DNA from 2 places in the Fructilactobacillus fructivorans genome. Region 2 is predicted to be linked to the other one. Evidence: predicted binding sites of a transcription regulator. Region 2 holds the regulator's gene; the other holds the start of a gene.
The links. Region 2 encodes NrdR, which represses ribonucleotide reductase genes. Its sites were predicted from a motif close to ACACNATATATNGTGT; they were not measured.
Positions count from the first base shown of each region.

Region 1: a site for NrdR is predicted at 2,494-2,509, ahead of nrdH (glutaredoxin-like protein NrdH). Genes of this name have one in related genera too.

Region 1 is NZ_JOJZ01000019.1:180,770-185,209, reverse strand. Features, by position in the region: gene nrdE (class 1b ribonucleoside-diphosphate reductase subunit alpha) at 1-2,112, opposite strand, end outside; gene nrdH (glutaredoxin-like protein NrdH) at 2,191-2,421, opposite strand; gene LfDm3_RS04655 (class I SAM-dependent methyltransferase) at 2,582-3,196, shown strand; gene LfDm3_RS04650 (nucleoside deaminase) at 3,189-3,653, shown strand; RNA gene ffs (signal recognition particle sRNA small type) at 3,701-3,787, shown strand; gene dnaX (DNA polymerase III subunit gamma/tau) at 3,920-4,440, shown strand, end outside.
Region 2 is NZ_JOJZ01000010.1:52,235-56,674, forward strand. Features, by position in the region: gene polA (DNA polymerase I) at 1-1,088, shown strand, start outside; gene mutM (DNA-formamidopyrimidine glycosylase) at 1,101-1,943, shown strand; gene coaE (dephospho-CoA kinase) at 1,936-2,526, shown strand; gene nrdR (transcriptional regulator NrdR) at 2,544-3,035, shown strand; gene LfDm3_RS02515 (DnaD domain protein) at 3,032-4,375, shown strand; gene dnaI (primosomal protein DnaI) at 4,378-4,440, shown strand, end outside.

The sequences.
Region 1 (4,440 bases), on a different contig from region 2:
AAAGGTTCGCACGTAATAGAGTGATTTAATGCCTTTTTTGTAAGCATAATTTCGAAGGATCGTTAAATCTCTGGTTGACATTTTGTCACTTCTACCATCTTTCCATTCATAAAGACCCTTTGGAATGGTTGAACGCATAAAGAGGGTTAAACTCATTCCTTGATCAACGTGCTTTTGAGCGGCAGCGTAAACATCAATTACTTTACGCATGTCAGTGTCATAGGCTGATTCATAGTAAGGAATGGTGTCATTTGAAAGGTATGGAGCCGGGTAGTAAATGGTTCCAATCTTTGATTCTTGGCGTGCTTCAATTTTTTGAACAATCGGATGCAAACTTGCTGTTGCATCCCCAATGTAAGCAGTTGAACCATTAGGAGCTACGGCCATGCGATTCTGATGGTAGAGACCATACTCCATGACTGATTGTTTTAAAGCGTTCCAGTCTTTTTCGGTTGGAATAAAGACGCCATCAAACAGTGATTTTACTTTATCTGACTTTGGAGCCCAACTCTTGGTAGTGTACTGATCGAAATAAGATCCATCAGCATATTTACTTTTTTCGAAATTATGGAAAACTTTTCCGCGATCCTTAGCCATTTGATTAGAAGCCTTCAGGGTCCAGTAGTTTAAAAGCATAAAGTAGGTACTGGTAAATTCAATGGACTCAGGTGAGCCATAGTACATATGATTTTTAGCAAAATATGAATGAAGACCCATGGCTCCCAAACCAATTGAGTGACTTAGTTCATTTCCGTGTTTAACTGATGGAACCACGTTAATTGATGAGTGATCGGTAACGAAGGTTAGAGCTTTCACCATGGCTTCAACTGATTTACCGAAGTCTGGTGATGCCATGAGGTTCACTACGTTAGTAGAGCCCAGATTACATGAGACATCGGTTCCTAACTGTTCGTAGTTTTGTTCATCGTCAACGATGGAAGGTGTCTGAACCTGGAGAATTTCGGTACACAGATTACTCATGACAATCTTGCCGTCAACCGGATTATCACGGTTAACGGTGTCAATGTTGATAATGTATGGATAGCCAGATTCTTGTTGTAGTTTTCCGATTTCGGTTTCAAGTTCACGAGCTCGAATCTTTTTCTTAGAAATGTTCTTGTTCTTGACCATATTGTCGTATTCTTTAGAAATATCAACATATGAGAAGGGAACTCCATACTCACGTTCAACATCATATGGACTGAATAGGTACATATCATCATCATTTTTAGCGAGCTCATAAAATTTATCTGGCACAACCACACCAAGTGAAAGGGTGTTTACTCGGATTTTTTCGTCGGCGTTTTCCTTTTTAACTCCCAAGAATTGAATGATGTCAGGATGGAAAACACTAAGATAAACAACCCCAGCACCGTTTCTTTGGCCTAGTTGGTTGGAATAGGTGAAACTATCTTCTAGTAACTTCATTACTGGAAGAACACCACTGGCTGCTCCTTGAATGTGTTTAATGGGATCACCAGCAGCTCTTAGGTTAGAAAGATTAATTCCAACTCCTCCACCAATTTTGGATAATTGAAGAGCTGAATTAATGGTTCTACCGATCGTATTCATGTTATCGGTGGTCTGAAGTAAGAAACATGAAATCAACTCACCCCGACGTTTCTTTCCAGCGTTCAAAAAAGTAGGGGTGGCAGGTTGAAAACGCTGATGAATTAATTCATCAGCTAGATTCATAGCTAATTTTTGGTCACCATTAGCTAGAAACAATGCGTTCATTGCTGTCCGATCTATGTAGCCTTCTAAGTACATGGAGTTGTCGTCAGTTTTCATTGCGTATTGAGCATAGAACTTGTAAGCAGCCATGAATGATTTGAAGTGAAAATTTTGACTATCCAAATACTTGTATAACTTCTCAATGAATGAAAATGGGTACTTATTGACGAAACCCTCTTCAATGTAGTTATGCTTAATTAGGTAATTAAAACGATCTTTTAACGAATCAAACTTAACGGTATTCGGATTAACGTTTTCTTTAAAGAAAGCCTTCAGTGCTTCCTGATCTTTTTCCAGTTGAATCCGGCCATCGACAGGGATATTAATTTCATTATTTAGTTTGTAATACGTAACATCGTGCAAATCCTTTAAAGACATATTAGACTATTCTCCCTTAATCGTGTCATGCGAAAATATCGTGAATGTTGGTTTTGTACTATACTATAAGTACAACAATTAACCAACGAGCTTTTTTAATTGTTCAGGTTGAAATCCGCTGAATGCATCGAGTGATTGACTTTCAACAACTGGTACAGCATGAAATCCCTCACCCTTTAGATAATCCACGTATTCTGGATTCTCAGATGTGTTCTTTTCAACAAAATCAACGTTATGTTCACTAAGAAAACGTTTTGTCATCTTGCATTGAATACAATTATTTTTGGTAAATACAGTAATTTTTTTCATTTTGTTTCATCTCCTTGATATCGTTCACTTGATGAGTTTACTCTCAAAAATCGGAATTTTCAACAGATAAAAGCACTACATATAGTGAAAATGATGATGAAAGGACGCTATATGTAGTGCTTGTAATTTTAAATATTAATTTTTTTAGGATGTGTTAAATTTGAACAATTTTTATTATACCGCAAATCCTGATGTTAAACATGAGGAAAAACATTGGAACTTTTCTTTATTAAAGACCACGCTAAGTTTTGTAACGGACAACGGTGTGTTTTCTAAAAATACGGTTGATTATGGGTCACGAGTTTTAATTAAGAACGTTGATATTAACGAAATGCCTGCAGGGCCGATTCTGGATATGGGATGTGGCTATGGTCCGATTGGGATCTTCTTAGCTAAAACTCATCCAGAACGTCAGTTTACCATGGTCGACGTTAACAATCTGGCCTTGTCCCTTGCAAAACAGAATGCTGAGTTGAATCAGATCAGTAATGTTGACATCTTTGCCTCTGATGGGTATCAGAATGTCACCCAAAAATATGCTGGGATCGTTACCAACCCACCCGTTCGTGCTGGGAAAAAAGTGGTAGATGAGATGATCACCGGATCGTATGATCATTTACTAGACGATGGGACGTTAACGGTGGTTTTACAGAAGAAACAGGGAGCTCCGTCCGCTAAGAAGCTTATGAAACAAATCTTTGGCAACGTTCAAATCGTTAAACGCGATAAGGGATACTATCTTTTAAAGAGTAGAAAGGCTGCCGCTGATGAATAAAAACGACGCGTATTTTATGGATCAAGCTCTAATTGAAGCCAATCATGCCGCCATCATTGGAGAGGTTCCTATTGGAGCAATCATTGTCCAAGATGATCAAATTGTTGGAAGGGGACATAACTTGCGTGAACACACTGAAATGGGAACGGAGCATGCGGAGATCGTAGCGATTGAAGAAGCGTGTGCTAATCTAAAAAGTTGGCGGTTAAATGACTGTGAAATGTTTGTGACCGTTGAACCGTGTTTGATGTGTGCGGGTGCAATTATTAACACTCGAATTAAAAGATTGGTTTATGGTTCTAAAAATGAAAATGCAGGAGCAGTGGAAAGCTTATATCACACTTTAAATGATCCCAGACAAAATCATCAGGTTCGGGTTTCAAGTGGTTTGCGAGCCGCTCAAGCAGGTGCTATCATGAAAAAATTCTTTAAAGATAAGCGGAAACATCGGAAATAATTCTAGACATTTGATGGATTTTCGGTTATGATAATTAATGCCGTAAGGCCCTGAAGCAAGGGCGGACTTACGAACCGTGTCAGGTCCGGAAGGAAGCAGCACTAAGTATCTTTTGCCTTGTGCTTCTCGTTTTTAGAAATTAAACTCCTAGTCGTTTGACTGGGAGATTTTTTTTGGAAAAATTGAGGTTTAAAGTTATTAGCATTTCATCAATTTTCAATATATAATAATTGATGGTACCAACTTTCAATGAAAGGAAGCATTTCATGAGTTATCAAGCACTGTATCGGACTTGGCGTCCACAAAGATTTGATGAAATTGTTGGCCAGCCGGTCATTACTCAAACTTTAAAAAACGCATTGATAACTAATCAGATTAGCCATGCGTATTTATTTACGGGTCCCAGAGGAACAGGAAAGACTTCGGCAGCTAAAATCTTAGCCAAAGCGGTTAACTGTCCTAACTTAAAAGATGGAGAACCATGTAACGAATGTGCCACCTGTTTAGCTATCAACAAGGGTGCATTTAACGATGTCATTGAAATTGATGCCGCCTCCAATAACGGAGTTGAAGAGATTAGAAATATTCGTGATAAGGCCAAGTATGCTCCCACCGAAGGGAAGTATAAGGTCTATATCATTGATGAAGTTCATATGTTATCAACGGGGGCTTTTAACGCCCTTCTTAAAACATTAGAAGAACCACCAGAACACGTGATTTTTATTTTAGCGACCACTGAACCACAAAAGATTCCGGCTACCATTATTTCACGGACACAGCGGTTTGA
Region 2 (4,440 bases):
CTATTTATCAAGAAGCCGGTGAAGAGTTTAACATTGGCTCGCCAAAACAATTGGGTGAGATTCTGTTTGATAAACTAAAACTGCCAGTAGTTAAAAAGACTAAGACCGGGTATTCAACTTCAGTTGATGTCTTAGAAAAACTGGCCGGATTAAATCCAATTATCGATAATGTGTTAGCTTACAGACAGCTTTCAAAACTAATTTCAACCTATATTGATGGAATCAAGAAGGATATTTATTCTCGTGATCATAAGGTTCATACCCGTTATTTGCAAACGTTAACTCAGACTGGTCGATTATCATCGGTTGATCCAAACTTGCAAAACATCCCCGTTCGAACTGAGGAAGGACGCAAAATTAGAGAAGCATTTGTTCCACGTCACAAGGATTGGGAGCTCTTTTCATCTGATTATTCTCAAGTTGAACTAAGAGTTTTAGCGGCCATTTCTGGGGATAAGAATATGCAGGAAGCGTTTAAAAATGGTGAAGATATTCATGCCGCTACTGCACGAAGGATTTTTGAACTACCAAGTAATGAGGATGTAACTTCAGAGCTTAGAAGACAGGCTAAAGCCGTAAACTTTGGAATTGTGTATGGGATTAGTGCTTATGGACTGGCTAAAAATACTGGAATTTCCAGAAAACGGGCTCAGGAATTCATTGATAAGTATTTTAGGGAATATCCAGGTGTTAAAAAGTATACCGAAGATAGTGTAAAATTTGCTGAGGATCATGGCTACGCGGAGACCATTATGAAGCGTCGCCGTTATTTGCCAGACATTAACTCTAAACAATTTCAGAAGCGTTCATTTGCTGAAAGAACCGCAATGAATTCCCCAATTCAGGGGAGTGCTGCTGATATTGTTAAGGTTGCGATGATTAGGATGCAAAGGGAATTAAAAAAGCGTGGTTTAAAAGCTACGATGTTACTTCAAATTCATGATGAATTAATTTTTGAAGCACCAAAGGATGAAATTCCAGTGTTGGAAAAATTAGTTCCAAGTATTATGGATTCAGCAGTTGATTTAGATGTACCATTAAAGGTTGAAAGTCATTATGGTCCAAATTGGTATGATATTAAAAAATAATGGGGTGTAGGGATGCCTGAGTTACCTGAGGTTGAAACAATCAGAAGAGGTTTAACCAATCTTGTACAAGGTACAACAATTGTATCTGTGGATGCTTTGTATCCAAAAATGTTGAATATGCCAGCTAAGGAATTTGAAAACATGTTAGCTGGAAAAGAAATTCTACAGATTGATCGAAGAGGAAAGTATCTTTTAATTCGCTTAAGCGATGATTATACGTTAGTTTCTCATTTGCGAATGGAAGGGAAATATGACGTTGTTCCTGAGGGAACTGAGAACCAAAAACACACTTACGTTGTTTTTCATTTAAATGATGAACGTGAATTGCGGTATAACGATACAAGAAAATTCGGTAAAATGAATTTAGTTAAGGATTCTCAAGTTTATGACTTGTCAGGATTGAATAAAATTGGACCTGAGCCGACTGAAGAAGATTTAACGTTTGACTATTTAAAAAAGCAGTTGCATAAATCACATCGAAAAATCAAAGCTTTTTTGTTAGATCAATCTAATATTGCTGGGATTGGAAATATTTATGCTGATGAAACACTGTGGTTGTCAAAAATTCATCCCGAACAAGCTACTAATTATTTAAGTGATCAAGAGATTGAGACCTTAAGAGAAAATATTATTAAAGAAATTCAGTTGGCAATCAAAGGTCATGGGACCACGGTTTTTACCTATAAAAATGCTTTTGGTGAGGAAGGTAGCTTTCAAAATCATCTTCATGTTTATGGTAAGAAGGGACAACCATGTGAACGATGTGGAACTCCCATCGAAAAAATCAAAGTTGCTCAGAGAGGAACCAGCTTTTGTCCATACTGTCAAAGAGTTCATGGTGATTTGAGTGAGTAAAGTAATTGGGTTAACGGGTGGAATTGCAACTGGAAAATCGGCAGCCAGTGATGATTTAATTGCACTGGGAATTCCTACGCTTGATTTAGATGCAATTACACATGAATTAGAACAGAATAACCATGATTTAATTCAACAAATTTACGAATTGTTTGGCCCTGCATCAATTAGTAATGGCCAAGTTAACCGAAGGGCTTTGGGTAAAATGGTGTTTACCGATCATGATAAAATGAAGCAATTGGTTCAGATCGTTAATCCGTTTGTTTTTCGGACTGTCAAAGAGGAACTAAATCAGTTACAAGATCGTCATTTAGTAATTTTAAATGCGCCGACTCTTTTTGAAAATGGTTTTCAAACCCTGACGGATGGTAATCTTATGATTACTTGTGATCCTATGATTCAAATAAAACGGTTAATGAAAAGAAATAACGTTTCGATTAGTCAAGCAAGTAAAATGATTGGTTCGCAATGGTCACAGTCGATTAAGTCCCAATTATCGGATTGGTGCATTGATAATTCGGGAACTCCAGCTCAGTTGAAATCATTGGTTAAAGATTGGTACACATTAGTAAGTGATGTGTAGTTAATGAAGGTGAAAAAATGCAATGTCCACGATGCCATCATATTGGTTCAAAAGTTTTAGAAAGTCGTCGTGTTAAAGATGGCGAAAGTATTCGTCGGCGAAGAGAGTGCGAAGAATGCGGATTTCGCTTCACTACTTTTGAAATCATTGAATCCACGCCACTGTTAGTTGTAAAAAAGAATGGTGATCGAGAAGAATTCAATCGCTCTAAAATTTTAAGAGGAATCGTAAGATCTTCTGAAAAGCGACCAGTTTCTATGGAACAGATGAATCACATTGTTGATAAAGTTGAAAAAATTGCCTATGACGCTGATGATGGTAGTCATGAGGTTTCAAGCCAGACAATTGGTGAGGGTGTTATGAAGGGATTAAAAGAGGTTGACGAGATTGCCTATATTCGCTTTGCAAGTGTTTATCGACAGTTTAAAGATATGTCTGTCTTTTATAACAAACTCAAAGAATTGATGGATGATGAAGAAGAGAATAACGAGGATAAGAATAAAGAATGATCAACGGAATTAATCCTAAAAGTGACTTTGAAGTTTATCGAAAACGACCAATTAGTAACGTTGAACGCCATTATATTGACTTATTGTACATGCCAATCATTGGGAAAAATGCGTATGCTTTATACAATTTTTTATGGTTAGTTGATGATAGTCGGCACGTTAACTTTGAATTAATGTCTGATTTGGGAATTGATGCCAAGGAACTTCAGGATGCATTGATGAAGCTTGAAGGTACTGGATTACTTAAAACATACCTGGATCATTCTGATGAAATGGGATTATACAAGTATGATGTTGTTACTCCCTTGGAGCCTGATTTGTTTTTTAATGATAGTTTGCTTAGTTTACTATTATTAGAAATGGTGGGCGAAGATCGTTATTTACAACTATCGGATCAGATGCTACCGAAACAATTGGACTTTAGTGATTTAGATGATCAAACTCATAATTTTTTACAGGTATTTTCCGTTAATAATAATCGGGTAAATAACCAACCCAATGTGATTAAAAAGGTCAAAGATAAAACCAGTCAAGTTGAAGATCAATCCAATGACAAACTCCAAAATGATCAATTTGATTTTAAGTTATTATTGAATATTTTAGATAACTCCTTTGTTGAAACCGAGAGCATTAAGAAGTATGAAACGTTATTAAGTAACACCAATCGTTTATACGGAATTAGTGAAATCGAGATGGCCCAATACGTTGAAAAAGCTAGTAATTTAGTTAATAATCGCTTTGATCCCCAAAAGTTTAAGATTTTAGTTTCAAGAAGAAATCAAATGAACGTTAAGAATTCAAACGATAGATCTAACCAAACTGCTGAAGCGGTTAAGGGTAAATCAGATTTATCATCTCAAGAACAACAGTTGGCGCAAATTGCGGAGACTTCCGCTCCGGTTGATTTTCTTGATTCTTTAAAGAATGAGAAGGGTGGATTCACGACTTCTGCGGAAGAACGAATTTTATCGGAATTAGTTAACCGTAATACGTTAAGTAACGGTGCCATTAACATGCTTGTTTATCATATTTTAATTGATGAGGAGAAACCAACTATCAATAAAAATTTGATTGATACCATTGCTAATGATTGGTCACAAAGAAAAATTAATGGTGCTGCGGCAGCAATTAATGACATTAAGCATCATCAGGAAAATCAAGTTCAGAGTAAAGGTAATAGAAAAAGAAACTATAGAAAACATGGAAACGTCAGAGAAACTCTTCCTGATTGGGCAAAGCCAGGAAAAGCAAAGCAAAGTGATAAGCAACTTTCTGATGAACAACGGAAACGAATTTCGGAAAAATTAAAGTCATTGAATAAAAAGTCAGGAGATGAATAAACATGAAAAATGTTAGTGATGAAATGAGTGAGTTGATGAAAAAGAAAAATCTCAATCAGAATTAC